4 regions of the Bradyrhizobium sp. BR 10261 genome follow, and region 1 is predicted to be linked to each of the others. Evidence: predicted binding sites of a transcription regulator. Region 1 holds the regulator's gene; each other region holds the start of a gene.
What was found. Region 1 encodes HrcA, which represses chaperone genes, less so after heat shock. Its sites were predicted from a motif close to GTTAGCACTCNCNNNNNGNGAGTGCTAAC; they were not measured.

Region 2: the regulator HrcA is predicted to act here: its motif matches at 3,554-3,582, upstream of groES (co-chaperone GroES).
Region 3: the regulator HrcA is predicted to act here: its motif matches at 2,324-2,352, upstream of HYH07_RS11790 (co-chaperone GroES).
Region 4: the regulator HrcA is predicted to act here: its motif matches at 1,305-1,333, upstream of HYH07_RS14820 (co-chaperone GroES).

The regions. Positions count from the first base shown of each region.
Region 1 is NZ_JACOFQ010000013.1:157,250-165,118, forward strand. Features, by position in the region: gene rdgB (RdgB/HAM1 family non-canonical purine NTP pyrophosphatase) at 1-204, opposite strand, end outside; gene rph (ribonuclease PH) at 216-929, opposite strand; gene hrcA (heat-inducible transcriptional repressor HrcA) at 1,113-2,201, shown strand; gene grpE (nucleotide exchange factor GrpE) at 2,300-2,905, shown strand; gene pncA (bifunctional nicotinamidase/pyrazinamidase) at 3,006-3,728, opposite strand; gene HYH07_RS17705 (hypothetical protein) at 3,991-4,929, opposite strand; gene dnaK (molecular chaperone DnaK) at 5,370-7,271, shown strand; gene dnaJ (molecular chaperone DnaJ) at 7,515-7,869, shown strand, end outside.
Region 2 is NZ_JACOFQ010000007.1:240,506-248,374, forward strand. Features, by position in the region: gene HYH07_RS10735 (hypothetical protein) at 2-1,207, opposite strand; gene groL (chaperonin GroEL) at 1,345-2,976, opposite strand; gene groES (co-chaperone GroES) at 3,163-3,459, opposite strand; gene HYH07_RS10750 (hypothetical protein) at 3,777-4,295, shown strand; gene HYH07_RS10755 (protein phosphatase CheZ) at 4,488-5,252, opposite strand; gene HYH07_RS10760 (L,D-transpeptidase) at 5,565-6,395, shown strand; gene HYH07_RS10765 (DUF2076 domain-containing protein) at 6,982-7,800, opposite strand.
Region 3 is NZ_JACOFQ010000008.1:173,458-181,326, reverse strand. Features, by position in the region: gene lepB (signal peptidase I) at 1-122, shown strand, start outside; gene groL (chaperonin GroEL) at 280-1,920, opposite strand; gene HYH07_RS11790 (co-chaperone GroES) at 1,967-2,281, opposite strand; gene HYH07_RS11785 (usg protein) at 2,682-2,969, shown strand; gene HYH07_RS11780 (cupin domain-containing protein) at 3,124-3,687, shown strand; gene HYH07_RS11775 (rhomboid family intramembrane serine protease) at 4,071-5,279, shown strand; gene HYH07_RS11770 (NupC/NupG family nucleoside CNT transporter) at 5,396-6,646, opposite strand; gene HYH07_RS11765 (MFS transporter) at 6,805-7,869, shown strand, end outside.
Region 4 is NZ_JACOFQ010000011.1:46,991-54,859, forward strand. Features, by position in the region: partial or broken gene HYH07_RS14810 (hypothetical protein) at 305-497, opposite strand; gene HYH07_RS14815 (hypothetical protein) at 540-758, shown strand; gene HYH07_RS14820 (co-chaperone GroES) at 1,359-1,673, shown strand; gene groL (chaperonin GroEL) at 1,810-3,450, shown strand; gene HYH07_RS14830 (hypothetical protein) at 3,623-3,850, opposite strand; gene HYH07_RS14835 (hypothetical protein) at 3,887-4,072, opposite strand; gene HYH07_RS14840 (hypothetical protein) at 4,641-4,859, shown strand; gene HYH07_RS14845 (sensor histidine kinase) at 5,154-6,398, opposite strand; gene HYH07_RS14850 (hypothetical protein) at 6,461-6,646, shown strand; gene HYH07_RS36810 (DUF6894 family protein) at 6,794-7,036, opposite strand; gene HYH07_RS14860 (HWE histidine kinase domain-containing protein) at 7,253-7,869, shown strand, end outside.

The DNA of each region.
Region 1 (7,869 bases):
CAGCCCGGTCGCCTGCGCCGCCGCGGCCGCCTTGATCGCGGCGTTGCTGCGGAAGTCGTTGCCGGTCTCGTCAGGCTCGGGAAGGCCGAGCTCACCGGCCGACACCACCTCGATGCCGTGAGGCGCGAGCAGCTCCTTCATCTCGGCGAGCTTGCCGGGATTGTGGGTGGCGATGACGAGCTTTCCGGTGATTCGGCGGTGCATGGGCCTATTGACTACGCGACAGCCAGTTTCTGCAAGTCCACCAGCCGCGCGATGCCCTTTTGAGCGAGAGCGATCAGCTTCAGGAACTCGTCCTGCGTGAACGGCTCGCGTTCCGCGGTGCCCTGCACCTCGATGATGCGGCCATCGCCGGTCATGACGAAATTGGCGTCGGTCTCGGCCTCCGAATCCTCGGCATAGTCGAGATCGAGCACCGGCGTGCCGTTGTAGATGCCACAGGAGATCGCGGCGACGTTGTCGCGCATCACGTTGGCCTTGACCATGTTGCGCGCCTTCATCCAGTTGATGCAATCGGCGAGCGCGACCCAGGCGCCGGTGATCGAGGCGGTGCGGGTGCCGCCGTCGGCCTGGAGCACGTCGCAATCGACCGTGATCTGGCGCTCACCGAGCGCTTCGAGATCAACGATGGTGCGAAGCGAGCGGCCGATCAGGCGCTGGATCTCGACGGTGCGGCCGCTCTGCTTGCCGGCCGAGGCCTCGCGGCGGGTGCGTTCGGAGGTGGCGCGCGGCAGCATGCCGTATTCGGCGGTGACCCAGCCGCGGCCCTGGCCCTTCAGCCATGGCGGCAGGCGGTCTTCCAGGGTGGCGGTGACGAGCACATGGGTGTCGCCGAATTTCACCAGGCAGGAGCCTTCCGCATATTTGACCACGCCGCGCTCCAGCGTCACGGGGCGCAATTCGTCGGGCGCACGGCGGCTTGGCCGCATGGGAAATTCTCCAGAACTCATGATCTAGAACTTATGGGGTAGGGCGGTTCGCGGTGCTTGTAGGTGGGGTCAGGGTGGGCAGCAAGGCTTTTTCACCCCCCCGATATCCACCCCGCAAACGCGACGCTTGTCAGAACCGTCCTGGATGGACAAATTATGAGCATCTGAGAGGAGTTACCGTCTGTGGCCCATCACGATCCGATCCATCTGATCGCGCCGCGCGCAGGCCTCGCCCAGCTCAACGAGCGTTCCCGCGACATCTTTCGTCAAATTGTCGAAAGCTATCTCGCGACCGGCGAACCGGTCGGCTCGCGCAACATTTCCCGCCTGATCGCGATGCCGCTGTCGCCGGCCTCGGTCCGCAACGTCATGGCCGATCTGGAACAGCTCGGGCTGATCTATGCGCCGCACACCTCGGCCGGCCGCTTGCCGACGGAACTCGGCCTGCGCTTCTTCGTCGACGCCTTGATGCAGGTCGGCGACCTCAATGAGGCCGAGCGGCAGTCGATCCAGAGCCAGCTGACCTCGGTCGGGCAGGCCCAATCGGTCGAGGCGGCGCTGGACCAGGCGCTGACGCGGCTGTCCGGCCTCACCCGCACCGCAGCGGTCGTTCTGACGCCGAAGTCCAATACGCGGCTGAAGCACATCGAATTCGTCCGATTGGAACCCGAGCAGGCGCTGGTGATCCTGGTCGGCGAGGACGGCCAGGTCGAAAACCGCGTGCTGACGCTGCCGCCCGGGGTTCCCTCCTCGGCCATCACTGAAGCCGGCAATTTCCTCAACGCGCGGATCCGCGGCCGCACGCTCGCCGAGGCGCGGCTCGAGCTGGAAACCGCGCTCGCGGAAGCTCGCGCCGAGCTCGATCAGCTGACCCAGAAGGTGATCTCAGCCGGGATCGCGAGCTGGTCGGGCGGCGAGAACGAGGACCGCCAGCTCATCGTCCGCGGCCATGCCAATCTATTGGAAGATCTGCATGCGCTGGAGGATCTCGAGCGTGTCAGGCTGCTGTTCGACGATCTCGAGACCAAGCGCGGCGTAATCGACCTGCTCGGGCGCGCCGAAACCGCTGAAGGCGTCAGAATCTTCATCGGCAGCGAGAACAAGCTGTTTTCGCTATCGGGCTCCTCCACCATCATCTCGCCCTATCGGGATGCCGCCGGCCGCATCGTCGGCGTTTTGGGCGTGATCGGGCCGACGCGGCTGAATTATGCCCGCGTGATCCCGACCGTGGATTACGCCGCCCGTATCGTCAGTCGCCTGCTGGGAGGCTGACCGGCATTTGAGCCGATCACGGGCGCTTGATTTTCAGCGCCCGAAGCACGATATCCGGGCCAGAAAACCTCCCCTTGAGCGAGTTCGAGAAGCAGCCGATGACCGATCCAACCCGGCAACCCGAAGACACGACTGCCGCGACCGGCGAGCCCGTGGTGTCAAAGCCCTACATCATGCCCGACGATCCCGAGCCGGGTTCGGTGGAGACGTTGCAGAAGGAAGCCGCCGAGGCCCGTGACCGCATGCTGCGGACGCTGGCCGAGATGGAAAACCTGCGCAAGCGCACCACCAAGGAGGTCGCCGATGCCCGCCTCTACGGTATCACCGGCTTTGCCCGCGATGTGCTCGAGATCGCCGACAATCTCCAGCGCGCGCTCGACGCCGTTCCGGCCGAGGCGCGCGCCGCCGCCGATCCCGGTCTGACCGCGCTGATCGAGGGCGTCGAGCTCACCGAGCGTTCGCTGCTCAACGCACTGGAAAAGCATGGTGTGAAGAAGCTCGATCCCCAGGGTCAGAAGTTCGACCCCAACTTCCATCAGGCGATGTACGAAGTGCCCGATGCGTCGGTTCCCACGGGCACCGTCGTGCAGGTCATGCAGGCCGGCTACACCATCGGCGAGCGCGTGCTGCGCCCGGCGCTGGTCGGCGTCGCCAAGGGCGGCGCAAAGGCTGCGCCTGCTGCGAACAGCAACGACGCGAACTGAGTTTAAGGAGTCATTCCGGGGCGGCTCGCAGAGCCGAACCCGGAATCTCGAGGTTCCGGGTTCGATGCTTCGCATCGCCCCGGAACGACCAACCCTAGTCTCACGCGCTCAGCGCAATATCGCTCGACTGAATCCGCTTCACGCCGGCCTTGGCCATGTCGGCCCAGGCCTTGGCCAGCGAGCCCTGCGTGTCGATGCCGCGGCAGGCGTCCTCCACGACATAGACCTCAAAACCCGCCTTGCGCGCATCGAGCGCGGTCCAGGCGACACAGAAATCCGTGGCGAGACCCGCGACGAAGACGCGCTTGATCTTGCGCGACTTCAGATAGGCGGCAAGGCCGGTCGTTGTCTTGCCGTCGGCTTCGAGGAACGCCGAATAGCTGTCGACGTCCTTGTGAAAGCCCTTGCGGATGATGAGCGCGGCCTGCGGGATCGAGAGATCCTTCGACAGCGAGGCGCCCTCGGTGCCCTGCACGCAATGGTCGGGCCACAGCACCTGCTTGCCATAGGGCAGGTCGATGGTCTCGAACGGCTTCTTGCCGGAATGCACCGACGCGAACGAGATGTGGCCGGGCGTGTGCCAGTCCTGCGTCATCACCACGTTCGAAAATGCCTTCGCCATTTTATTGATGACGGGCACGACCTGCTCGCCTTCCTTCACCGCAAGGCTGCCGCCCGGCAGGAAGCAGTTTTGCACGTCGATCACGAGCAGCGCGGAGCTGTCGTCCGGCTTGATCGCAGCTGCTGCGAACAGGGCTGATGGAGCAAGGGCCGCAAGCGCCGTCGTTCCCATCGCGGCCAAGATCTGTCGTCGATTACGCATCGTCCGCCTCCCCTCCAGGATGATCCAAAACCTGATCCAATGCGGGCAAGCCTAGTTCCGTTCGTGTACGAACGAAAGCCCGAAAATGCAGCCGGGTTTGGTGAGTGGTTGGGCTATCGCTGCGCAGAGCGCAGCGGGTGAGGGCTTTCTCCTCTTGGGGGTTCTCGATCGCGGAGACACCCTCTCCCCAACCCTCTCAGCGCGAGCGAAGCTCGTCGCGCCGCAAGCGGGGGGAGGGAGCGCACCTCGTCTGGAGATGCGCCTATCCCTTCGGCTGGATGCCGTCGCGCACGGCGCGGAAGCGGGTGAAGGCGTCGGACCATTGGTCGCGCGGGGCGCTGGCGATGATGCGCAGCGAGGTGCCGCCGCCGAAGCGGATCCACTGCACCACCGTCACCGGGGTCTTGTCCCTGCCGCTGACGCCGTCGATCCGGGTCTCGAAGCCCGGCTGGCTGTTGATGCGGATCGGCTCCGACATGGTGACCTTGCTTTCGCGCAAGCCGGGGATCTGAAGCGCCGCCTCCTGGGCGAAACGGGCACGATCGTCGGCGGCCTGCGGGGTGGCGCCGATCAGGCCGAGGATCATGAATGGCTTGGATTCATAGCCCGAGCTCTCATTGCCATCGGCCAGGATGATGCTCGAGCCCGGCACCAGCGTGCGGATATCCTTGAAGCCGGCGAGATCGGTGATCTTGAACGGCAACAGCCCGATCTGCTCGTCAGCCGACACCTCCTTGCGGATGGTGGCGGTCGCAAACATCTGCCGCACCGCCTCGTCGGTGTAGATCTTCGAAGCGTTCTCGGGGATTTGCACCGCGACATAGCCGGAGAAGCCGGTGCCCGGCACGATCATCGAATAGCGCTTCACCAGCGTGTCGCCAGCCTTGGCGCTTTCGGTGGTAAAATACGCAAGGCCCGCCGATGTCTCGATCTTGTCCGGCTTGACGCCGTTGGCGCCGGCCGGATTGGCGTTGAAGGCGCTGACGACTTCGTTATAGGCCGCCGGCGGCAGCTCGGTGATCAGCACCTTGACGCTGCCATCCTCGCTCTCGAAGCCCGGAAAGGTCTTGGCCTTGCTGAGGCCGACCAGAGGCACCATGCCGAGACGCAAGCCGGGCGGATAGACGGCGTCGGCGGCGAGCGCCGGAAAAGCCGTGGCGACGAGGAGGGCGAGCGCAGCGAGGGAGCGGGTCAGCTTCATGGGCATTCTGTTTGGTTCACATTGAGGCCGTACGATGGTCGGCCTTTGATGATCAGCCTTGTATGATCAGCCTTGTATGATCGGCCTTGGGGCCGCCTTGTCGCGCGAAGCAGCCCCATGGCGAAGCTGTCCCGGCCGGCCGCCTTTTAGCGGGTTTGGCGCCCCGGTAACAGGGCCGGGCCGCTGATGGCGACGGGCGGCCGGTCGATCGCCGAACCCGTTAATATTTCCTCACCCGCAAGGGCTGGAGGGGCGGATACGATCTTCCAAAACCCAATGTTTTCACGGCCCAAAGTTGCGTTCGGTCCTTGCGGGCCCCTCCCCCCCTCCTATATGAGCCTCAACCATCGCAATATCGCGAATGTTTGATCTTAGGGGGTTTCGGTTCGGGTGCCTTCTGGGCCCAGCCAACCTGCCGCAAAAAGAAGGATATCAGGACCATGGGAAAGGTCATTGGGATCGACCTCGGCACCACGAATTCGTGCGTCGCCGTAATGGACGGCAAGAACGCCAAAGTCATCGAGAATTCCGAGGGCATGCGCACGACGCCTTCGATCGTCGCCGTGACCGACGACGGTGAGCGCCTCGTCGGCCAGCCTGCCAAGCGCCAGGCCGTGACCAATCCGGAGCGTACGTTCTTCGCAGTGAAGCGCCTGATCGGCCGCCGCTACGACGACCCGATGGTCGAGAAGGACAAGAAGCTCGTTCCGTACAAGATCGTGAAGGCTTCCAACGGTGACGCCTGGGTCGAGGCCGACGGCCAGACCTACTCGCCCTCGCAGGTTTCGGCGTTCATCTTGCAGAAGATGAAGGAGACCGCGGAAGCCCATCTCGGCCAGAAGGTCGACCAGGCTGTCATCACCGTTCCCGCTTACTTCAACGACGCCCAGCGCCAGGCCACCAAGGATGCCGGCAAGATCGCGGGCCTTGAAGTGCTGCGCATCATCAACGAGCCGACCGCGGCTGCGCTGGCCTATGGCCTCGACAAGACCAAGGCCGGCACCATCGCCGTGTACGACCTCGGCGGCGGCACGTTCGATATTTCCATTCTCGAAATCGGCGACGGCGTGTTCGAGGTGAAGTCGACCAACGGCGACACCTTCCTCGGCGGCGAAGATTTCGACATGCGCCTCGTGGGCTACCTCGCCGACGAGTTCCAGAAGGAGCAGGGCATCAACCTGCGCAACGACAAGCTTGCGTTGCAGCGTCTGAAGGAAGCCGCTGAAAAGGCCAAGATCGAGCTGTCGTCGACGACGCAGACCGAGATCAACCTGCCCTTCATCACCGCGGACCAGACCGGCCCGAAGCATCTGACGATGAAGCTCACCCGCGCCAAGTTCGAGGCACTGGTCGACGACCTCGTGCAGAAGACCATCGAGCCCTGCCGCAAGGCGCTGAAGGATGCCGGCGTCACCGCCGGCGAGATTGGCGAAGTGGTTCTGGTCGGCGGCATGACCCGCATGCCGAAGGTCCAGGAAGTCGTGAAGCAGCTGTTCGGCAAGGAGCCGCACAAGGGCGTCAACCCGGACGAGGTCGTGGCGATCGGCGCTGCGATCCAGGCCGGCGTGCTCCAGGGCGACGTCAAGGACGTGCTGCTGCTCGACGTGACCCCGCTGTCGCTGGGCATCGAGACCTTGGGCGGCGTGTTCACCCGCATCATCGACCGCAACACCACGATCCCGACCAAGAAGAGCCAGGTGTTCTCGACGGCTGAAGACAATCAGAATGCCGTCACCATCCGCGTCTTCCAGGGCGAGCGTGAAATGGCGGCCGACAACAAGATGCTCGGCCAGTTCGACCTGATGGGCATTCCGCCGGCTCCGCGCGGCATGCCGCAGATCGAGGTGACCTTCGACATCGACGCCAACGGCATCGTCAACGTCTCGGCCAAGGACAAGGCCACCGGCAAGGAGCAGCAGATCCGCATCCAGGCCTCTGGCGGTCTGTCGGAAGCCGACATCGACAAGATGGTCAAGGACGCCGAGGCCAATGCCGCGGCCGACAAGCAGCGCCGCGAGGCGGTCGATGCCAAGAACCATGCCGACGCGCTGGTGCACTCCACCGAGAAGGCGCTGGCCGAGCACGGTTCGAAGGTCTCCGAGACCGAGCGCCGCGCCATCGAGGACGCCGTCAGCGACCTCAAGGAAGCGCTGAAGGGCAGCGATGCCGAGGCGATCAAGGCCAAGACCAACACGCTGGCTCAGGCTTCGATGAAGCTCGGCGAGGCCATGTACAAGCAGCAGGCCGAGGCCGACGCGGCCAAGGACGCTGCGAAGGACGACGTCGTCGACGCGGAATTCACCGAAGTCGACGACGACAAGAACAACAAGAAGTCCGCATAAGCCCCGCGAGGGTCATGATGCGGACGGCTTGGACCCCACACGCTGAAACGGCCTCCCCCCTCAGGGGGGAGGCTTTCGTGTCGGGGCGGGCGGGTAGGCCCGTTACGATCAATCAATTCCCAGCCTTTATGCTCAACGCTGCCATGCAGCCCTCTGCCGTGATGCGGAAGGCTGCCTATATCGTCGCGTGGCGACGTTGTTTCGCACCGACTTGAATCGCGATCGGATAGACCTGAGTCAGACATGTCCACGTCCACCAAGCGCTGCTACTACGAAACCCTCGAAGTCGATCGCACGGCCGACGAGAGCAAGCTGAAATCGTCATTCCGCAAGCTGGCGATGAAATTCCATCCCGACCGCAATCCCGGGGATGAGACCAGCGAAGTCAAGTTCAAGGAAATCAACGAGGCCTATGAGGTCCTGAAGGACAAGGACAAGCGCGCCGCCTATGACCGCTTCGGCCATGCCGCGTTCGAGCAAGGTGGTGGCGGCGGCGCCGGCTTCGGCGCGGGCTTCGCCTCCTCCTTCTCCGACATTTTCGAAGATCTGTTCGGCATGGCCGGGCAGCGCGGCCGCGGCGGCCGCGAGCGTGGCGCCG
Region 2 (7,869 bases), on a different contig from region 1:
GTCACTTCCACACCGACTTGTCTGCGTCCCAGCGCTGGCCTTTCAGCTCCTTGGCGAGCGCTTCGATCGAGCCGTTGTCGTCGGGCTGGTCGCCTTCCTCATCGGCCGTCGCTTCATCCGAGAGGTTGAGCTTGGCGCCGCTGCTTTCGTCTGATGTCGTGGTCGAGGGGCTGCCGATCCAGACGATCAGCTTGTCCGATGTCCCCGGCTTGTCGGCGGAGACAAGGGCTGAGACCTCGATCGTGTCGGTGAGCTCGAGAGCCGGGAAGTCCTGATTCGGTCGCTTGAACACCAGCTTGAGCTTGCCGGTGGCGGCGTTGAAGCTCTGCGAGACCGGCTTGGCCGCCAGCGTCTTGCTCAGCACGCCGGCGATTGCGCCTGCGAGCTTGTCGCGGTTGATCTTGTCGCCCTCGCGCCAGTCGGCGGCGCCAATGCGGATGGTGCGATCCATTTCCACCAGTCCCGCGGTCCAGCCGGCGGTGGTGACGCCCGGCATCGTCTTGAATTTTGCCAGCAGCGCGGCCGCACGCTCCGGATCGACCGACATGTTGATGGTCTGCTCGCCGGCGCGCAGCGCGTCACAGCCGACCGTCAGGCTTGCCAGCGTCACCTCGACGTCCTGGCCCTTGAGGCTCTTCAGGAAGTCGGTCGCGGCATCGAGCTTGACCTTGACCGCGATCGCCTCCGGCGAGACTTCGGTAAAGTCCTTCGGCTGGGGCGTGATGCCGTCGTCGGTGGTCTGGTTGTCCAGAAACTCCTTCTCGCTGAGATCGGAATTGTCGGGCGAGGTCACTTCGGTCACGGCCTGGCCGATGCCGATCTGGCCGCGGAACTCAAAGGTGTCGCCGGTGGGCTTGCGCGTGAGCTTGACCGTGACGGGCGCCTTGGCGCCGAGGCTCGTGGTCGTGCCGGTCAAGGTCTGGCCGGAGACCTGGAGATTGACGACGAAGCGGTCCTTGCGATCGGAATTTTTCGCCACGGGATAGCAAACGTCGAGCACGGCCGCGGTGACCGTCTTGCCCTGCCGCGTCTCCTTCAGGATGACGTCGGCGTTGCCGTCCATCAGCCCGTCGATCGAGGTGAAATAGCGCGTCTCGGTGCCGCCGGGCGCCGCGGCCTTCGGCGACAGCTTCATCTGGGCTGATACGAGTCCCGGAGACATGACGAGCAGGCTCGCCAAGAGAGCCGTCGGAAAAAGCGCGCGCATTGACGAAATCCTCAAATCAGAATCGGCGCGCCACCGTAGTGGGTTTTGTCCGCCGGTTGAAGCGCAGGCCAGGGTGGGCAAAAAAGAAGGCCGCCCGGAGGCGGCCTTCGCAATCATATCCGCGGGAAGGACGGGCTTTAGAAACCGCCCATGCCGCCGCCGGCCGGCATGGCGGGCGCGGCTTCCTTCTTCGGCGTCTCGGCGACCATGGCTTCGGTGGTCACCAGCAGGCCGGCCACGGAGGAGGCGTCCTGCAGCGCGGTGCGCACCACCTTGGCGGGATCGATGATGCCTTTCTCGATCATGTCGACATAGTCCTCGGTCTGGGCGTCGAAGCCGAAGGTCTCGGACTTGTTTTCCAGGATCTTGCCGACCACGATCGAGCCCTCGACGCCGGCATTCTCCGAGATCTGGCGGATCGGAGCTTCCAGCGCCTTCAGCACGATATTGATGCCGGCCTGCACGTCGGCATTGGCGTTGGTGAGACGGCCGACCGCCTTCTTGGCGCGCAGCAAGGTCACGCCGCCGCCGGGGACGATGCCTTCCTGCACCGCGGCGCGGGTGGCGTTGAGCGCGTCCTCGACGCGGTCCTTCTTCTCCTTGACCTCGATCTCGGTGGCGCCGCCGACGCGGATCACCGCGACGCCGCCGGCGAGCTTGGCCAGGCGCTCCTGCAGCTTCTCACGGTCGTAGTCCGAGGTGGTCTCCTCGATCTGGGCCTTGATCTGGCCGACGCGAGCCTCGATGTCCGGCTTCTTGCCGGCGCCCTTGACGATCGTGGTGTTCTCCTTGTCGATCACGACCTTGCCGGCGCGGCCGAGCATCTTCACCGTGACGTTCTCGAGCTTCATGCCGAGGTCCTCGGAGATCAGCTGGCCACCGGTGAGGATGGCGAGGTCTTCCAGCATGGCCTTGCGGCGGTCACCGAAGCCGGGCGCCTTGACGGCGGCGACCTTGAGGCCGCCACGCAGGCGGTTGACGACCAGGGTCGCCAGCGCCTCGCCCTCGACGTCCTCGGCGATGATGACGAGCGGCTTGCCCGACTGCACCACGGCTTCGAGCACCGGCAGCATGGCCTGCAGGCCGGAGAGCTTCTTCTCGTGCAGGAGGATGTAGGCGTCCTCGAGCTCGGCGGTCATCTTCTCGGGGTTGGTGACGAAGTACGGGCTGAGATAGCCGCGATCGAACTTCATGCCCTCGACGATGTCGACTTCGGTGTCGAGCGACTTGTTTTCCTCGACGGTGATGACGCCCTCGTTGCCGACCTTCTGCATCGCCTGCGCGATCATCTTGCCGATGGCCGAATCGCCGTTGGCCGAGATGGTGCCGACCTGGGCGACCTCGGAGGAGGCGGCGACGGGCTTGGCGCGCTTCTCGATGTCCTTGACGACGGCATGGACCGCGGTGTCGATGCCGCGCTTGAGGTCCATCGGATTCATGCCGGCGGCGACCGCCTTGGCGCCTTCGCGCACGATGGCCTGGGCCAGCACGGTCGCGGTGGTGGTGCCGTCGCCGGCGAGGTCGTTGGTCTTGGAGGCGACCTCACGCACCATCTGGGCGCCCATGTTCTCGAACTTGTCCTCGAGCTCGATCTCCTTGGCGACGGTGACGCCGTCCTTGGTGATGCGCGGCGCACCGAAGCTCTTCTCGATGACGACGTTGCGGCCCTTGGGGCCGAGCGTCACCTTGACAGCGTTGGCGAGAATGTCGACGCCGCGCAGCATGCGATCGCGCGCGTCTCCGGAAAACTTGACGTCCTTGGCAGCCATTGTCTGCAATCCTTCTTAATCCGTGATGTGTCTGTCGCACTCCGTTCGTCATTGCCGGGCTTGCCCCGGCAATCCATCTCACTGCGAAGAATGATGGATGCCCGGGTCATCTAGCGCGAAGACGCGCTTCGCGCTTCTGCCCGGGCATGACGATGAGATATTCAGCGGCCGTTCAGACGGATGGCTCTAGGCCATCACGCCCATGATGTCCGACTCCTTCATGATCAGGAGCTCCTCGTTGTCGATCTTGACCTCGGTGCCCGACCACTTGCCGAACAGCACGCGGTCGCCGACCTTGAGGTCGATCGGGATCAGCTTGCCCGCCTCGTCACGGCCGCCGGGCCCGACGGCGACGACTTCGCCCTGGGACGGCTTTTCCTTGGCGGTGTCGGGGATGATGATGCCGCCCTTGGTCTTTTCCTCGGCGTCGATACGTTTGACCACGACACGGTCATGCAGCGGACGAAATTTGGACTTAGCCATGACGTTTCCCTTTGGAGGCTCGCTTTTCGATAAGCAGCGGAAGTGAGTGGGGGCGGCGCTGCCGTTCTCCCTCTTGCGAGGGGCGAGCGGCGCGCTTAGCAATCGGTCTTTCCGAGTGCTAATAGGGCGCAGGGGATATGGCTTGGCTGTGATCCTGTCAAGCAAAGGTGGTTAAGCGATTGGTGAGGCGGATATAGGATGGTGGCACTGGAAACTCGTTTGGGGCAGAGGCGTATCTTAGGACGTCATTGCCCTGGCTGCGGTTTTGCGCTTGGCTGCGGGAGGGATGCGGCCATGGTCTTGTTCGGGGGAATGCCATGATCAGTTCAGCTCACGCGCGCACGCTTGCCAATCTGGCGGCGGCCTCTTGCCTGGCGCTGCTGCTGGGGGCCTGCGGCGGCGGCATGAGCCTGCCGTCCTTCTCGTCCCAGCCGGCGCCCGAGGCCGAGCCCGGCGTCGCGCCGGAAATGCCGGCCTCGATCCGCGCCGACGAGATCGTCGGCCGCTGGGGCCTCGCCTCGTTCCAGAACCCGGCCGACCGCGCCCGCACCGAGGCGGCCGCGCGGGCCCAGTGCAAGAACCCCTACGTCATCGGCGCCGGCTCCTCCGGCGGGGTGATCATGCATCTGGCCGACCAGGCCACGCCGCAGGAACTGCGGCTGAAGGGCTCGCCGAGCGGCAAGAACTATATCGGCCCATCCGGCCCGACGCCGGGCGAGCAGGACCGCGAGATCGTCTCCTTCGACGGCCGCGTCATGATCACCCGCTTCGTCGACAAGGATGCCGCCACCCGCTACGGCAACATGGTCTACGTCCGCTGCGCGCCGCGGGCGTAGTCTCTCTACTCCGTCATGCCCCGGCTCGACCGGGGCATCCAGTACGCCGCGGCCTCTCGGCTCAATCATTGCTGCCTCTGGAATACTGGATCGCCCGGTCGAGGCCGGGCGATGACAACAGAGGGAATGACCCCGAAACAAAAAACGCCGGCCCTCGGGCCGGCGTTTTGCTGTCTCTATCCCGCTTTGCTCTTAGTCGAACAGCGCGTCGATGTCGTCCTGCGAGGCGTGGCCGACGTCGCCGGCGAGCTTCGGGCCGTTGAGCAGCTTTTCGTCCTCGCTGCGGTTGTCGACAGGGGCGGGCACGTGGGCCTTGATGGCGTCAACGCCACCCCAGATCTCCATCATCGCGTTGATGTGCTGCTCGATGAACTTCATCGTGCTCATGACCTTGCTGATGCGCTGGCCGGTCAGATCCTGGAAGTTGCAGGCCTCGAAGATCGAGATGACGCGTTCCTGGATGTCGTCGGCGAGCCGCTTCTGCTGATCGATCGAGTCCACCTTGGACATCGCGCTCGCCGCCTGGTCGATCGACTCCGCGGCTTCGAGGATCTGCTGGGTCGCCTGTTCGGTGCCGCCGACCACCGCGCCGAGCTCGCCGTTGACCTTGGCCATCTCGCCGCCGTCGAAGCTCTTGCCGTGCAAGGTCGCGATCTCGCGCTTGGTACGGTCGATGGCATCGTGGATGAGGTCGAGCTCGACTTTCAGCTTCTCGCACTGCTCGATCTGGGCGCGGTAGGTCTCCAGCAGCGCGCGCGTTTCGGCAACTTCGTGCGCCACGACGGTGTCGCTCTGCGGCTGTGCGACGTGGCCGCCTCGCGCCATCTGTGCGCGGATCGCGCGCAGCTCCGCCATGATTTCGCTATGCATCGGGCCTGCCTCTTCAGTCATGTCCAGAATCGGCATCTCGCCACCGGCGAGATCCTCGACACGAAAACGCTTGCGGTGAACAGCCATCAGGATACTCCCCCCACCTCACTCACGCGTCTTTGTAAACAGAAGCGATTTAACACGAGGTTCACACCAGGAACTGTTGTGCAGCCGCGCGCGACGGCACGCAAACGCACGATTAACCATGAGGCTTTGCCTTTCATCGAAAATAAACGCTGATCGGGAAATTGCAGCGTTGCTCGCAACGTGGTGAATCGAAACGCCCGTTCTGTTTACCAAACGAAACCGAGTTTGCTCTTTATTGACCACGTCGAGGACGCGATCAGCCAGCGCGTTCGGCGGCGAATGCAACTAGACGAAACAGTACAGAGTACGTCGATGTTCAAGAAAACGTCTGTCGCGCTGCTCGGCAGCGCATGCGCCTTCATCGTCGGCGCCACCGGCGCCAGCGCCTTCGACAATAGCGCGCCGAACGATCCGCCCGCGGTGCTCTACCGGCCGCGTGTCGCCCCGGCGCCGGTGCGCGTCGCCTCCAACGCCAATATGGGCGGCGGCTTCATCGAGTTCCTGTTCGGCGACGGGCCCGGCCGCGGCCCGGCCTATGCGCCGGAGCAGCCGATCTATCAGCAGCAGCCCGCCTACAACGATCCGCGTCGCCTGCCGCCGGTCGGCGACCCGCAGATGCAAGGCGGATATCAACAAGGCGGTTATCAGCAAGGCCCAAGCTACCAGCAGGAAGCGATCGATCCGCGGCAGCGTCCGTTCGATCCGAAATTCGAGAAACAGCTGGTCGACTATAGCGGCAAGGAAAGCGCCGGCACCATCGTGGTCGATTCCAACAACAAGTTCCTTTACCTCGTCGAGGGCAACGGCCGGGCGCTGCGCTACGGCATCGGCGTCGGACGCGAGGGCTTCACCTGGACCGGCGTGAAATCGATCACCGCCAAGCGCGAATGGCCGGACTGGACGCCGCCGGCGGAAATGCTCGCCCGCCGTCCCGATCTGCCCAGGCACATGGAAGGCGGCCCGGAAAATCCGCTCGGTGCCCGCGCGATGTATCTCGGCTCGACGCTCTATCGCATCCACGGCTCCAACGAGCCCTGGACCATCGGCACCAACGTCTCCTCCGGCTGCATCCGCATGCGCAACGAGGATGTCATCGACCTCTATGGCCGCGTCAATGTCGGCACCAAGGTCGTGGTGATGTGAAGCGTCATGCGCTCGATGGGGCGATCAATCCGCGTGCCGCGTCGGCGCGAAATGCGCGGCAGCGAAGGGGACGCTGCCGCCGCCGAACGCCTGCCTGAATGGTCTATGTCCGGTGCCTCGACACGAGACGAGGGACAGCGGACCGACGACGAGGGGTCGATGAAGCCGAATGCGGTGCGCGAGGCGAGCGGTTCAGCCGCCGCCGCAGCGACAGCTCTGCCTTCCTGAGGCGCTCGTGCAGTCCCTCCAACTCGTACAATTCGGTGATGAGATGTGTTGCGACGTCGCTCAAGGTCGCAATGCGCTGCTGAAGTGGACTCATTCTTAAACCCCCGACTGTGCCAAGAGAGGCAGCCACGACGTGTGGCATAAGCAACGTGTTCTTCCAGTTGAACACCCATGTCCAAATTTGGAAATCCGGGAGTCTACGGCAGCGTGTGTCGGAGGAGGTTTTCGCTCTGCAGCACTAGTCATATTATATCGAACGGCCTCTTGGCCTATGGTGCAGAGCAGCGCGCGTTGAGCTGTTCTTGAAAAGAAGTCGGCCGCCCGGAGGCGGCCGTTCCACATCTGTCGGTCGAATGGCCTAGGCGTAATCGCTGCCGCCGTCGTCTCCGCCGCCGAAGTCGCTGTCGTCGGCCGTGTCCACATTGTCGTTGTTGTCATAGCCCGGATCGTCGTTATCCCGATCGTTCGAGGCCTGGTCGAAGAAGCCTTGCCGCGAATCCCGGTTCGATCCGATGTCATCGAGGCCGGCATCGCGCGCGAGCGAGCCGCCGGACTGGTCGCCGCTGCCGCCCCATGGGCCGCCGCCACCACGCTCCTCGATGATGGTGGTGTCACCAAAGGCCTGATGCGATCCGCCGCCCATCATGCCGCGTATGCTGGAGAGCAGCAGCGAGCCGCCGACCACGCCGGCCGCGGCTGCCGCCGCCGTGCCCAGGAACGAGCCGCCGCCGCCGATCGGCGGCGCGCCGTAGCTCTGTCCATATCCCTGGCCTTGTCCATAGGCCTGACCATAAGGCGGCTGGCCATAGCCGGGCTGACCCTGCTGCATCGCCTGACCGCTGTTCCAGACCGGCCGGGAGTCACGCGGCGGCACGTTCGGAACCGAGCCGCGCGATTGGCTCGTGCCAAACAGCGTGTCGCGCATGGTGTCGAGAAAACCGCCGGACTGCTGCTGCGCGGGCGCTTGGGCCGCTTCCAGCTCCTGGATGCGATGATGGGCGCGCTTGAGCGCTTCGTCCTGCAACAGCGTGGTCTGCACCAGCGCATAAACGGCGCCGGGCGCCTTGCGCAGACCGTCGGAGATCGCGGCGACCGCATCGGGATCGCGCGGTGCATTTTCCAGCTTTGAAAGCCGGTCGAAAAGGTCGTCGACGAGCTGGCGTTCCTGCGGCGTCATGATCTGTCTCCTTCGCGCAAAACCAAGCGCGGAGGAGATGTAGGGTTCCATTATGGCCCCAACAGTGCC
Region 3 (7,869 bases), on a different contig from region 1:
GCTTCAAATCGGTGATGGGCTTCGTCCCGATGGACAATCTGATCGGCAAGGCGACACGGATCTTCTGGTCGCTCGATTCCGGAGGCGAGCTGCGCGCCGAGCGGCTGGGGAAGGTGCAATAGGATGGTTCGTTGTAGGCCGGATGGAGCGCAGCGAAATCCGGGAGGACTGCCTGCGACAAACTTTCCCGGATTGCGCTGCGCTCCATCCGGGCTACGGCCGAAAACAAAAACCCCGGCATCGCTGCCGGGGTTTCGCAAGTCTTGAGGTGGTTGGACTTTAGAAGTCCATGCCGCCCATGCCGCCGCCCGGGGGCATCGCGGGGCCGGCGCCGCCCTTCTTGGGCAGCTCGGCGACCATGGCTTCCGTGGTGATCAGGAGCGCGGCCACCGAGGCTGCGTTCTGGATCGCGGTACGGACCACCTTGGTCGGGTCGATGATGCCCTTCTTGACGAGGTCGGCATATTCGCCGGTCTGGGAATCGAAGCCGTAATTGTAGGCCTTGTTCTCCAGGATCTTGCCGACGATCACCGAGCCGTCTTCACCGGCGTTGATCGCGATCTGGCGAGCGGGAGCCGACAGCGCCTTGCGCACGATCTCGACGCCGGTCTTCTGGTCGTCGTTCTTGGTGCGCAGGCCCTTGAGCTGCTCGGAAGCACGGAGCAGGGCGACGCCGCCGCCCGGGACGATGCCTTCCTCGACAGCCGCGCGGGTCGCATGCATAGCGTCATCAACGCGATCCTTGCGCTCCTTCACCTCGACCTCGGTCGCGCCGCCGACGCGGATCACCGCGACGCCGCCGGCGAGCTTGGCGAGACGCTCCTGGAGCTTCTCACGGTCGTAGTCCGAGGTGGTCTCCTCGATCTGCGCCTTGATCTGGGCCACGCGCGCCTCGATGTCGGCCTTCTTGCCGGCGCCGTTGACGATCGTGGTGTTCTCCTTGTCGATCATCACCTTCTTGGCGCGACCGAGCATGTTGAGCGTGACGTTCTCGAGCTTGATGCCGAGATCTTCCGAGATCGCCTGGCCGCCGGTCAGGATCGCGATGTCCTGCAGCATGGCCTTGCGGCGATCGCCGAAGCCCGGAGCCTTGACGGCCGCGACCTTCAGGCCGCCGCGCAGACGGTTCACGACCAGGGTCGCGAGCGCTTCACCTTCGACGTCTTCGGCCACGATGACCAGCGGCTTGCCGGTCTGCACCACGGCCTCGAGCAGCGGCAGCAGCTCGTTCAGCGAGGAGAGCTTCTTCTCGTTGATGAGGATGTAGGCGTCGTCCATCTCAACGCGCATCTTGTCGGCGTTGGTGACGAAGTAGGGCGAGATGTAGCCGCGATCGAACTGCATGCCCTCGACGACGTCGAGCTCGGTCTCGAGCGACTTGGCTTCCTCGACGGTGATGACACCCTCGTTGCCGACCTTCTTCATGGCGTCGGAGAGGAACTTGCCGATCTCCTGGTCGCCGTTCGCCGAGATGGTGCCGACCTGGGCGATCTCGTCGTTCGAGGTGACCTTCTTGGAGTTCTTCTGCAGGTCCGCAACCACGGCCTCGACCGCGAGGTCGATACCGCGCTTGAGGTCCATCGGATTCATGCCGGCGGCAACCGACTTGGCGCCTTCCTTCACGATCGCCTGGGCCAGCACGGTGGCGGTGGTGGTGCCGTCGCCGGCCGCGTCAGCGGACTTGGAGGCGACTTCGCGCACCATCTGCGCGCCCATGTTCTCGAACTTGTCCTCGAGCTCGATCTCCTTGGCGACGGTGACGCCGTCCTTGGTGATGCGGGGAGCGCCGAACGACTTGTCGAGCACGACGTTGCGGCCCTTCGGGCCGAGCGTGACCTTCACCGCGTTGGCGAGAACGTCGACGCCGCGCAGCATCTTGTCGCGCGCTTCAACCGCGAATTTGACTTCTTTGGCTGCCATCTGGAATTTTCCTTAGGAATGTTGATTGGAGGGAGGAGAGGGGCTCTTAAGCCGCCTTCTTCTTGGACTCGGTGACCTCGAGAACGCCCATCACGTCGCTCTCCTTCATGATCAGCAGGTCCTGGCCGTCGATCTTGACTTCGGTGCCGGACCACTTGCCGAACAGCACGCGGTCGCCGACCTTCAGGTCGATCGGAACCAGCTTGCCAGCCTCGTCGCGGCCACCCGGGCCGACGGCGACGACTTCACCCTGGGAGGGCTTTTCCTTGGCAGTGTCGGGAATGATGATGCCGCCGGCGGTCTTCTCTTCTGCGTCGATGCGCTTGACCACGACGCGGTCGTGAAGCGGACGGAATTTCATGCAGTCCTCCTAAGCATTTGCACGAGTTGAGGATTTCAAGATGTTAGCAGTCTGCGCCAGCGAGTGCCAGCACAGGTGGAGCTGAAATAGGACAGGAATTTTGCGGGGGCAAGGGCTTCTAGCAGAAAATTCGGCACTCTGAAGGCCCAAGTGCCAGAAACCTTTCCCATCGTTAACCGATTTCGGAGCACCTCTTCGAGGGCGCCGTGGTGACCGTATTAGCACGGTGCCCGCTCTGCTGCTAACGCGTTGAATTTCAACAGCTTGTTAAACTTTTAGGCTTGAGATGGATTGTCAGTTTGCGTCACATTTCTCTCATGTGAGCGCATCGTTTCCGGGTGGCTCCCGGGGCACGGATCATAGCCACCCCCTGTATGCGCTCCTGCAAAGGAGGTTTGGCATGGGACTGCGCGTTGGGGGCGTTTCCGAGGACTTCAGGAAACAGATGCTGGGCTACGGGCTGACAACGGCCCAAATTCTCTACCGGATGCCGGATCATCCGTCATTGCTTCAGACTTACGTCTGGCAGAACTACGACATGTTCCCGAAATTCCCGGCGCTGACCGATTTCCTGGCGTTCTGGACCGAGAAGCTCGACGGCCCGCTGCATTCGGTGACCGTCGCGCACTCCAAGCTGATCAAGCCGGCCGAGCTGCGCTCTGTGGACGGCGTGTTCCGGCTGAATTGAGATGCGATGCAGTAGGGTGGATTAGCGAAGCGTAATCCACCACTGTCTATCGGCGCTGACGCAGAAGTCGGTGGATTACGCCTGCGGCTAATCCACCCTACGCTCCTTCGTTCCGTGCTAGCCTCTTCCCATAACAACAACGGGGAGCCGGCCCATGGCCAAGAAAACAAACAAGACAGCAAGCAAGACAACAAAATCGCGCAGCGCAACCCAAACAGCGGTGAAGAAACGAAGCGCCGCCAAGTCCGCCGCACGATCCTCCGCGCGCAAAGCGGTGAAGTCGAAGGTCCGCGCAACGCCCTCCAATGCCGCTGCGAAAAAACCCGCCCGCCCCAAGCAGCGCATCGCCATCAGCCATCACCGCGAGGAAGATTTCAAAGCCGACGGCCTGCGCGCCTACGCCAGGTACCGCGATCTCGGCATCGCCAACGCGACCCACGGCCTCGCGCAAGCGCACGTAATCCGCCTGCAAGGCCCCTGCGATCCCGCCGAGGTGTCGAAACTGCACTTCCACGACGTCGACTTCCAGATGGTCTATGTGCTCAAGGGCTGGGTGAAGACCTACATGGATGGGCAAGGCGAGACGATGATGCAGCAAGGCAGCGCCTGGACCCAGCCGCCGAAGATCAAGCACATGATTTTGGATTATTCTGACGATGTGGAGCTGCTGGAAGTGATCTTGCCGGCGGAGTTCAAGACGGTAGAGTTGAAGGCGTAGGCTTTCTCCTCGTCATTGCGAGGAGCCCTTGCGACGATTTGTCCGCCGAAGCCTCTGGCGAAGGCGGAAGCAATCCAGACTGTTTCCGCGGATACATTTCTGGATTACTTCGCTCCGCACGCAATGACGACGGAAAGAGCTTGCTTCGTAGCCCGGATGGAGCGGAGCGAAATCCGGGAAAGCCGCGGTGAGTCTGGTCCCGGATTGCGCTTCGCTCCATCCGGGCTACGGCATGCGCCGACACGATCCCTAAAAAGCGAGGGATCCGCGAAACCCAGCCGTTACCAGTCTTACGATTTCACCAGACCCTATCGCAGCCCGCTAACCCGATCGAAAATATCCTTGGCGTCAACTCAAGGCTGTGACACCAGGGACATGCTTTCATGGCGAGTTTTGGCCGGCGCGGCGTCGTGGCGCCACCTTCGAGAGCCTCGTTTCAATCCGTCGCCGCGCCGGCCGCTCCCGCGGTCATGCGGGACGACGATGAGTTCGCGAGTGAGAGCTCGCTTTTTCGCGACAACAAGTTTCTCTCCGATATCCCTTTCCTCACAATCGGCCTGATTTTCTGTCTGATGGTGATCTTCGCGCTGCAACGGAGTCTCGCCGTCGACATTGGGCGGGACGGCTCACTCGATGTCCGCTCGCTGATCGCACAGGGCGCCTCCGGCTACGATCTGGTTGTCGGGAAAAACGAGTGGTGGCGGATTGGCCTTGCGCCGCTTCTGCATGGCAGCCAGTGGCACCTCATAGGCAATTGCGTTGCGCTGTTCATCGTCGGCGTCAGGCTGGAGAGCCTGATCGGCCGTGGCTGGTTTTCGCTGATCTTTGTTGCCAGTGCGCTGGCCGGCGAGGCCGGCTCGCTGCTGGGCAATGGCTCGGGCACGGTCGGCGTCGGCGCGTCAGGCGCCATTACCGGGCTCATCGCCGCGCTGTTCGTTGCGAGCTTCGAGCCCGAGGCGGACGCCGAGACGACGATGTCGCGACTGAAGACATCGCTCTTCTTCGGTGTTCCGGCACTGCTGCCGCTGGCCTTTGGCGCCTCCGGCAACGTCAACTATTATGCGCATGCGGGCGGTGCGGTAGCCGGTGCCGCGCTTGCCATCACGCCGTGGATCGCTTTCTGGTCCTATGACAGCCTGCCGCGAAGCGCCGGCATGGTGTTGCTCGGAGGATTTGTGGGATCCCTGATTTGCGCCGGCTTCGCCGCCGTTCATTATCGGTCCTACATGGCCGATGCCGGGCAGTATATCCGCGCCTCGGAAATGCCGGCGGGCACGCGCGAGATGGCCGGCCGTTCCGCTGATTTCGTCAACCGCTATCCGAAGGACCCGAGGGCTCACCTGTTCCGTGCGATTTACTTCGCTGAACAGAACAGCCTCAGTGCTGCCGAGGCGGAAGTGCAAACCGCGATGTCGCTCGCTGCGTCGGATGTGGCGGGCGGTCCGGTGCGATCGGTGGCGCGGGCCTTGCTGGCGCAATTGCTGCTCGCGCGGGGACGGACCACCGAGGCGAAGGCCATGGCGGCCGAGGTGTGCCGCGCCAAGCTGGGTGACGTGCGACGGCTCCTGGAGCAGTCGAAATTGTGCGGTTGAGGTGGAGACTCTCTCCTCGTCATTGCGAGGAGCCCTTGCGACGACGCAATCCAGACTGCCCCCCGCGGGAAAATTCTGGATTGCTTCGCTTCGCTCGCAATGACGAGCGGACAGACCTACGTCAACACCCCGACGATCGCCCCCATCAGGCACGTCGTCAGCGTCCCCGATACGATCGACTTCAGCCCCAGCGCGTTGATCTCCTCGCGCCGCTCCGGCGCCATCACGCCGAGGCCGCCGATCATGATGCCGAGGCTGGCGAAATTGGCGAAGCCGCACATCGCATAGAGCATGATCAGGCGCGAGCGCGGATCGAGCGTGTCGGGCGGCAGCTTCGAGAAGTCGACATAGGCGACGAGCTCGTTGAGCACGGTCTTGGTGCCCATCAGGCTGCCGGCGGTGATCGCCTGGTCCCAGGGCAGTCCCATCAGCCAGCACACCGGCGCCATGATCAATCCCAGCACCCGCTGCAGCGAGATCGCAGCGCCCCCCACGGCAGGCAATAGCCCCAGCACCGCATTGGCGAGATAGACCAGCGCCACCAGCACCAGCAGCATCGCGACGATGTTGATCAACAGCTCGATGCCGGCGCTGGTGCCTTTCACGATTGCATCCATGGTGCCGGAGACCGCCATCTCCGGATCCTCGAGCGATCCGCCGGTGCGCTTGTCCGACGTCTCGGGGATCATGATCAGGCTGACCAGGATCGCGGCCGGCGCGCCCAGCACGGAGGCGATGACGAAATGCGCGGCTGCGTCAGGAATGAGAGGCGCAAGCAGCGTCGCATAGAGCACCAGCACGGTGCCGGCGATCCCGGCCATGCCGCCGGTCATCACCAGAAACAATTCGCTGCGCGACATCTGCGCCAGATACGGCCGCACGAACAGCGGCGCCTCGACCATGCCGAGGAAGATGTTGGCGGCGGTGGAGAGCCCGACCGCGCCGCCGACGCCCAGCGTGCGCTCCAACAGCCAGGCCATGCCGCGCACAACAGGCGGCAGCACCCGCCAATAGAACAGCAGCGTCGTCAGCACGCTCATGACCAGCACGATCGGCAGCGCCTGGAACGCCAGGATGAAATCGGCGCCCGGCACCTTCAGCTCGAAGGGCAGGGTGCCGCCGCCGACATAGCCGAACACGAAGGAGGAGCCGGCGCGCGAGGCCGCCGAGATGGCGCCGACCGCGTCGTTGATGGCCCCGAAAGCGTGCGCCACCAAAGGCACCTTCAAGAGCACGATCGCGGTGACGAAGGTGACGACGAGGCCGATCAGCGCCTGGCGCAACGAGACCGCGCGGCGATTCTCCGCGAGCGCGAAGGCGATCAGCAGCAATGCGAAAACGCCGAGTGTCGATTGCAGCCGCAGCATGATGTCCCCAAACCCCCGGTCATTATGGCCGCGCCTGCGTTGCAAACGCAATGCCGGGAATGGTGCGGGCCGTCCTGCTGTTGACATCCGGGTCCCGGTCAGCCACCCCCGGCGCGTCGATATCAAGGGCCGATCATCCGCGCGTGACCGAACAGGCGATGCCAGAGCAGTCAGGATCCATCGGTCCGCCGGCCACCGCGGGTGAGCTCCTCCGCCATCCCGCCTTCCTGTTTTTCCTGCTCGCCCGCAGCCTGTCGCGCTTTTCCAGCCAGATCGCGGCGGTCGCGATCGGCTGGCAGATCTATGATCTCACCGGCTCGGCCTTCGACCTCGGCATGGTCGGGCTGGTGCAATTCGCGCCCACCGCGCTTCTGGTGTTCGTCGCCGGCCATGCCGCCGACCGGTTCGAGCGCAAGCGCGTGGTCCAGCTCTGCCAGCTCGTGGAAGCCGCCACCGCGCTCTATCTCGCTGTCATCACCTATCTCGGCGCGGTCAGCGAAGTGCAGATCTTCATCGCGACCTTCGTGCTCGGCATTGCCGGTGCCTTCGAGAGCCCGACCATCGCGGCGCTGCTGCCGCTGATCGCGCCGCAGGGCTCGCTCCAGCGTGCGACGGCGGTCGCGAGCGGGGCGGCTCAGGTCGCGACCATCACCGGGCCCGCGCTCGGCGGCTTTGCCTACGCTATCGCACCACATCTCGCCTACACCGTGATGCTGCTGTTCTGGATTCTCGGGATGATCCTGACCGGCTTCATCCAGCCGCGTCCGCAGGCGGTCGCCAAGGAGGGAACGGATGAGGACAATATCTTTGCCGGCGTCCGCTTTATCAGGAGCAATCCGGCGATCCTCGGCACCATCTCGCTCGACCTGTTCGCCGTGCTGTTCGGCGGCGTCACCGCGCTGTTGCCGATCTATGCCCGGGACATCCTCCAGACCGGCCCGGTCGGGCTCGGCGTGCTCCGGGCTGCGCCCGCGGTCGGCGCGCTGCTGATGACCATGGTGCTGGCGCGCCACGCCATCTCCAGGCATGTCGGCCAGCGCATGTTCCAGGCGGTGATCGTGTTCGGCATCGCCACGATCGTGTTCGCGCTGTCGTCCTGGATGTGGCTGTCGGTGTTGTCGCTCGCGATCCTCGGCGCTGCCGACACGATCAGCGTCGTGATCCGCTTCTCGCTGGTGCAGCTGGCCACCCCCGACGAGATGCGCGGCCGCGTCGGCGCCGTC
Region 4 (7,869 bases), on a different contig from region 1:
GTTTGCCATCTTGGGCTCCCGTTTGGCTTGAACAGGCTCAACGCCCCGATTGCAGTTCTGACGTAGGTAATTGAACGGATACCGCTATAAAATGGCCGTCATCGCAATCAGCAGTGAGGAAGGCCGGTACCAACAAAGGCGGTACGAGCCACTCTCGAATGTCGAATTTGTCGGAATTTGACATCTGACCGCCTTCTCTTGGGTTGAGGCGGGAGCGCAACGCTCTCAGTCACCGATAACAGCCAAGTAGCGTGCGGTGATGCGAACCGTGTAGCAGCCTTCTAAACAATTAGCGAGATCAATCTCAGCCCGTCTGGTATTCAATCGGTGCTTGCACAAGCTCGTCAGTCCAGACCTTGAAGCTGACGAGCGTGTTAGGTCCGAAAGTTTTGACAATCGGAACATCTGCCGCATCGCGGCCTTGAGCGATCAGGACGCGGCCAATTCGCGGAGTGTTGTTGTCGTGCGTCGAATGTGTACCAGCGGCACCTGACAAAGACGAAAGCCGCGTCATCACTGCTTGTTCTTGATCCGCGAACATGGCCGGCACTCCATATGCGTTCCTGATCGTTGCTTTGTTAGCCCTTGCGATCACCCTCCTGACGGGCTTGTTGCGCGACGAACTCTTGCTCTGCATTGTCGGCTATTTGTCAACTGTGTGCTCTTACTGGCAGCTCCAGAGATCGGATCATTTCCGCTTCGCGGGCGGAGGATTAATTTCCGCGATCCTGCGCAGGCAATCAGCCTCCGACTCGTGAGGACCGGACACAAACGTTCCACTGACTTTGGTCGAATACCATCCGGAAGCCACGCCGAGCCGAAGGGATTCTTCCAACTTGACGTGCCGCGGTGAGAGATTCTGCATATAAACTGCTTTCTGTTGCGAGCCCCGAAAAAGGGGCTCCTGTTGCTTGGCCACCAGCTCGCGCCAGCTCAGTTCTTCCCGACGAGCGGCGTGAGGTTCACAAGTGCCGAGGCGACCAGATTCCGATCGTACATACCGCGGTCAGCGCCAGGATTCGCGCAAGGTCGGGCACGTAGTGCGCCTTTGCCACGAGCCCGGGCCTTCATGATAACAACCGCGAGATCGACCAGAAAATCACGCATGAGACCCGCTCGCATCATCGCGTTGCGCATCCGCGAGCGATAGCGCGGACGCACAAAGGTAAGCCGTTGTTCGGCTTCGAAGGCACCGTGCGCGCTTTCCCAGCAAATAGCTATCGGTTTCTCACGCAGACCACTCGCCGCCGAATATCGCTCCGGCAGTGTCTTGTATGTCGCTCGCGCGGACATAGTTGCAGAAGGTTGGCAGTCTCGAGGTTAGACTGCTGGGGCCGAAAACAGAACAGAGGGCACTCATGAAATTCCGTCCGCTCCACGACCGAGTGGTGGTCAAGCGCATCGACGCCGAAGCAAAGAGCAAGGGCGGCATCATCATTCCGGATAATGCAAAGGAGAAGCCCTCGCAGGGCGAAATCGTCGCCGTTGGCCCCGGCGGCCGCGACGAAGCCGGCAAGCTGATCGCGATCGACCTAAAGGTCGGCGACCGCGTGCTGTTCGGCAAATGGTCCGGCACCGAAGTGAAGATTGACGGCCAAGACCTTCTGATCATGAAGGAGAGCGACATCATGGGCGTGCTCGAGGTCAGCGAGTCCAAGAAGAAGGCGGCGTAATCTGCCGTTGTCCGATCCGTCCTGAGCAGCCGGCGCAGTCGGTCTCTCGCAGGACGGGTCCAAGCCTACCTGATGATCTCATTGCCCAGACGACCTTCGGGCCTGGGCATGAGCATCCGTTCCCAAGGGGATCATAATGTCCGCCAAAGAAGTGAAATTCGGCGTCGACGCCCGCGATCGCATGCTTCGCGGTGTCGATATTCTCGCAAACGCCGTCAGGGTGACCCTTGGCCCCAAGGGCCGGAACGTCGTGCTCGACAAATCATTCGGCGCCCCCCGCATCACCAAGGACGGCGTCACCGTTGCCAAGGAGATCGAGCTCGAGGACAAGTTCGAGAACATGGGCGCGCAGATGGTGCGCGAAGTCGCCTCCAAGTCCGCTGACGCGGCCGGCGACGGCACTACCACCGCCACCGTCCTGGCCGCTGCGATCGTCCGCGAAGGTGCCAAGTCGGTGGCTGCCGGCATGAACCCGATGGACCTCAAGCGCGGCATCGACCTCGCGATCGAAGCCGTGGTCGCCGACCTCGTCAAGAACTCCAAGAAGGTGACCTCGAACGAGGAAATCGCTCAAGTCGGCACCATCTCCTCGAATGGGGACTCCGAGATCGGCAAGTTCCTGGCCGATGCCATGAAGAAGGTCGGCAACGAGGGCGTCATCACCGTCGAGGAAGCCAAGTCGCTCGAGACCGAACTTGAGGTGGTCGAGGGCATGCAGTTCGACCGGGGCTACATCTCGCCCTACTTCATCACCAACGCCGACAAGATGCGCGTGGAAATGGATGATGCCTACGTCCTCATTAACGAAAAGAAGCTGTCTCAGCTCAACGAGCTGCTCCCGCTGCTCGAAGCGGTTGTTCAGAGCGGCAAGCCATTGGTTATCATCGCTGAGGATGTGGAAGGCGAGGCGCTCGCCACTCTGGTCGTCAATCGTCTCCGTGGCGGCCTGAAGGTCGCGGCCGTCAAGGCTCCGGGTTTCGGCGATCGCCGCAAGGCCATGCTGCAGGACATTGCGATCCTGACCGGTGGCCAGGCCATCTCGGAAGATCTCGGCATCAAGATGGAGAATGTGACGCTTGCGATGCTCGGTCGCGCCAAGAAGGTGATGATCGACAAGGAGAACACAACGATCGTCAGTGGCGCCGGCAAGAAGGCTGACATCGAGGCGCGCGTCAATCAAATTAAGGCGCAGATTGACGAAACCACGTCGGACTACGACCGCGAGAAGCTGCAGGAGCGTCTCGCCAAGCTCGCGGGCGGCGTCGCGGTGATCCGCGTCGGCGGCGCGACCGAGGTTGAGGTCAAGGAGCGCAAGGATCGCGTTGATGACGCGATGCATGCGACCCGCGCTGCGGTCGAGGAAGGCATCGTCCCGGGCGGCGGCGTCGCCCTGCTCCGTGCTTCCGAGCAGCTCAAGGGCTTGCGTGCGAAGAACGACGACCAGAAGACCGGGGTCGAGATTGTGCGCAAGGCATTGTCCTACCCCGCTCGCCAGATCGCGATCAATGCCGGCGAAGACGGCTCGGTGATCGTCGGCAAGATCCTCGAGAGCAAAACCTACGCCTATGGGTTCGACTCTCAGACAGGCGAGTACGTGAACCTTATCTCGAAGGGCATTATCGATCCGACCAAGGTGGTGCGTGTGGCGATCCAGAACGCCGCGTCCGTTGCGGCGCTCCTGATCACCACCGAAGCGATGGTCGCCGAAGTCCCGAAGAAGAACGCGGCTGGCGGCATGCCGCCTGGCGGTGGCGGCATGGGAGGCATGGACTTCTAAGTTCGCCGCTCAGGCACTCGCACAAAGGCCCGGCAGCAATGTTCCGGGCCTTTCCTGCATCTATCGGTCAACGTTTCACTATTCCCTGGAGTTATTTCGTTGCCATCGGCACCAAGTCGCCTGCTTCAGCGTGAGCCCAGCAAGGACAACTTCTGCAGCCGTCCGTGCGGATTCATTTCTTCTTCGCCTTGGGTTGCTTCTTTGGCACCGGGCTCGCTACGGCTTCCCGTGCCAGCCGCTCGGCCTTCAATCGCTCTCGATTCTGAGCAAAGGCCTTCTCGGCGAGCGCGTGCTCGGACATGGCCTTCTCCGCGTCGACTTGGCGGAAGGCATTGCGTGCTTCACGCTCCGCTTTACTGATTGGTTTGGGCGGTTCGTATTCACCAAATATTTTTGTCATCTTTTTCGATCTGATGCTTCGCTTGTATGGGTTGGGTCAATTCTTGCTTTTGAGCCGGGCCTCTCGCGCCAGGCGCTCGGCCCTGAGACGTTTATGGTTTTGCTGGAAAGCCGGATCGGCGTGGCTGTCCGCTATCGTTTGCCGCGCCCCAACGGGGTTTTGCGCCTTTCGGTCTGCTTCATCCGCGACCTGTTGCTCGGCGGAGCGCTTCAGTTTGGTCATTGCCAGATCCTCGCACCGACGGTTGGTCCCGGGCTATCCAGACATTGGCTGCCCAAATCATTTCTGGGACCTATGATAGACGTTTGTCGCACAGGGGGCGACTTGAAACTTCTTCCCCCCGACTGGCGGCCATAGCGCTCGTTAGGGCGACTCACTAATCTGCACGCCACGTGGCAGCTGTGCTGACCCTGGATCGCTCATTCAAGTTCGGGGGCATCGCTTAATCGGCCCCCGTATAGAGCCAATTCATTCCAAAACCACTGAAATGGACGGAGGGCGCTTGTTGTAGAAGTGTTGTAGAATAGCAGGAAGGAAACCCACCAGAAGAGCAGCATCCAGGCTACAATAGGTTGATAACGCACGAAAATGAGATGGAGCGGGCCGAAGGGAATCGACCCTCGTATGCTGCTTGGGAACCGGCGATTGTAGAGACGCGCTTGCCCACGAAGATCGTCTCAACCGCGGTCTTCATGTTGTCGTAGATGCCGCGGGTGCAGTTGCCTTTGAACAGGTCGAACACTAGGTGATGATCTCAACCAATCGGTTCAGGCAGGAGATTCGGTCTCGATTGGAGGCAGCCGCAGCTGGGGGACGCTGCAGTCTCATCATCGATGCCAAAGAACTCTATCACGCCATCTGCAAGGGTCCGGTCTCCAATAGATGGATGATCTTCTGCTGTAATGCCATGCGAGCTGAAATGGCAGAACTCGACAATCTGATTTTCGACTACGCGAACGATACGTTGCTAACCGTGAATTACAAGCTGCCGCGCGCCGAATCCCGATAGTCGCGAGATTGGAGCGCCAAAACCCGCGGGAAAAAAGGATTCCCAAAGAGCCTGGTCAAATTTGTGACCCGCGCCGTGTACCACCGATTCGGCCTATGGGGGCTTCGATGTCGGCCGATTTCGAGGCAGTCGAGGCTGTCCGCTGCGCGGGATCCGGCAACCGCATCGGCTCAATCGATGCAGCGGCCGAAAGGCTGGTCGTCTCAGCACGACCGGGTGACGGCTATGGTCCGCGAACCTACCGATCAGGTGGCGAGTCTATTGGAGCGGCGCCGGACCGGTGGCAGGCACGCTTTAGCGACCTAGAGAGCCCAGCGGCAAAGAGATGGCTACCGAGAGGCCACCCAGAGTCCAGGTGCGGTGGATTCTGCCGCCGATCCGCTCGATCGTTGTCTCGACCAGCTTCGTGCCGAAGCCCGTCGACGTGGGGGCCGCCACGGCATCCGCGCCGGTCTCTGTCCAATCGATCTCCAGACGGTCGGCGTCGACCGACCACGTAACATCGATGCCCCCCTTGTCACGGCTCAGGGAGCCGTATTTGGCGGCATTGGTGGCCAATTCGTGGAAGACTAGCGCCAGATGATCGGCAGCTTGTTCGCCGATCGCGACCGGCGGCCCATTGAAATTGGAGGTCGCCACCCCGTGCGGACGAAGGATGCAGGCGACGAGATCGCCCAGGTTGGCGACGGCTGCGACGTCGTCGCCGAAAGAGCGTCGGATCAGTCCGTTGGCCTCCGACAATGCGTGTAGCCGGCCCGATAGGGTTTCAGCCAATTCTTCCTTGGTCTCAGCGTTGCGAGCCGTCATCCGGACCATGCTATCGGCGACGCTGAAGAGATTCTTGATGCGATGGCTCATCTCGCGCATCAACGTTTCCTGCCGCTGCATGGCCAGAGCGAGCTTCTGCTCACTTTGGATCATCCGCAGCGCCATGCCACCGAAGGCAGCCAATTCGGCCGTGACGCGCGCGTGCTCTTTGTTGAAATGTCCCGCATCGGAAATCAGCCACAGCGTCCCGATCGCTGCGGCGCTTTTCACGCCTAAGGGCACGAGCAGCACCTCGGGGATCGTGATGCGGGCGTCGCCAATCCAGTCGTAGGCCCGCTCGGGGTGTTCCATCAGTATCGGCGCTGCGAGGTCCAGGCACACGCCGCAAGGACTGAAATTGCGCGGCGTCGTGGCGCCCTCGAAAGTCGAGAGCTTGCCTGCGAGGGCGTACCAGCGGAATTGGTTGGCCTCGGGCTCGAAGATGCTGATGCCCGCGGAATGGGCGCCGCAGATTTCCATGCCGGTCCTGACCAGCCGGGGCAATATCTCTTCCGGATGGTCGGACATCACTTCAGCGAGATCCTGGATCGCGAGTTTCTCGCGCAGGAAATCGGGGGCGGCCGACCGCCGGTTGGCGAGCTGGTCGCTAATGATGACGGCGGCGACCGAATCAGGAAGCCGGGCCTGCGATCGCATGGGGGCACCGGGAGATGCGACGATCGCACTATCATGCCACCGCCGCGTGAGCGCATCAATGTTCGTCGCATCCATGCTCGGCATCTTGGTACCCTGTCGCCAATTCTCGCCCGCCTAGCACGGCAAGGAGGTCGAAAATGACTGCCATCAGCTACGCGATTGCAAAAGCCCAAAGCAGGAACATTGATCGATATTATCGTTTGCTCAACACGCGGCTATCAGATGTCGAGCGCAATTACGTCGAAAGCCGCGTTTTGGAACAACAGGCCGCTCTTCACGCTGCCGAGGAGCGTGAACACGCGGAGAAGGGTCGGCGTTGCTGACACCCCACACCTGCCCTATACGCTGCTGCTCGAACATTCCGCTTCAAACGGGTGGCCCACTGCTGCCCATCATTCAGTTGTCGCCGTCAGTCGGGGGCAATGCCTTTAGCCCGCCGCTGCCGGGAGAGCCTGCCGACTGAGACGACCTTACTGCTTCCTCAGGCGCTCGATCTGCACCGTGAAGCGTAGCCGCATCACAAGCCCGGATTCGTCACGGACCTCGATCGAGGACTCGCTCGGTTTGACGGGGCGCTCAAAGCTATCGGCTGCAGCATCTGCCATAGCGCGAGCGGCTTCTCGCTCTACCTGCTCAAGAGTGGAGAACTCTAGGCCCTCCTCGTCGACGGCGCGCCCGTATTTGTCCCTTACATCGAAATAGTACCTTCCCATCGGCAACCGATCTTTAACCCGTCAATTAACCCCTGTTACTTTCGTTCCTAAGACAGTTACGACGCTTTGCCAGCGCTCGAGCCGATAGATCTTCCCTCACCAATCAGCAAAGCTTGGAACTGCAAGAAGGAACAACGGAGGCTGCTACCCAATTTCCTTTGTGAACGACCGCACCCGTCCTAGCCTAAGCACAAAAGTGCTGAGGTTATCCGTCAGATGGATCTTGAAGACTTGTACCGGCTTCTGCGCAGCGAGCACGTCCAGGCGCAAGGGATCGTTGACACCCTGGAGGAACCCCTCCTGGTTCTTGACCAGTCGGGTTGCGTGCTTACAGCCAATCGTGGGTTCTACGAAACCTTCAGGGTCGCTCGCGATGACACCGTCGGGCGGAGCCTTTTTCACCTTGGCAACGGTCAATGGGATATCCCCGAGCTCAAGCGCCTTGTGCGCGAGATCATCCCCCGGTCTACGGCCGTCGTTGGATACGAGGTGACGGCCGAGTTCCCGACCATCGGTCGGCGCACCATGCTGGTCAGCGCGCGCCGTTTGGTTCACCCCGACAATAACAGCACGAGCATCCTCATCCTGTTCGAGGACGTGACCGACAGGCAGCAGCGCGACGCCCAAAATGACATTCTCCTCGCCGAAACCCGCCATCGGATGAAGAACCTTCTCGCAATCGTGCGATCTCTCGCCAGTCAGACAGAAGTGGAAGGCCGATCAGCCAAGGAGTACCGCAACGCCTTCTTGGGGCGCTTTCAAGCTGTGGCGGAAGCCGAGACCCTCGCACTGGCTGGCGCCGCTGCGACGGATCGACGAGTGAAGAAGCCAAG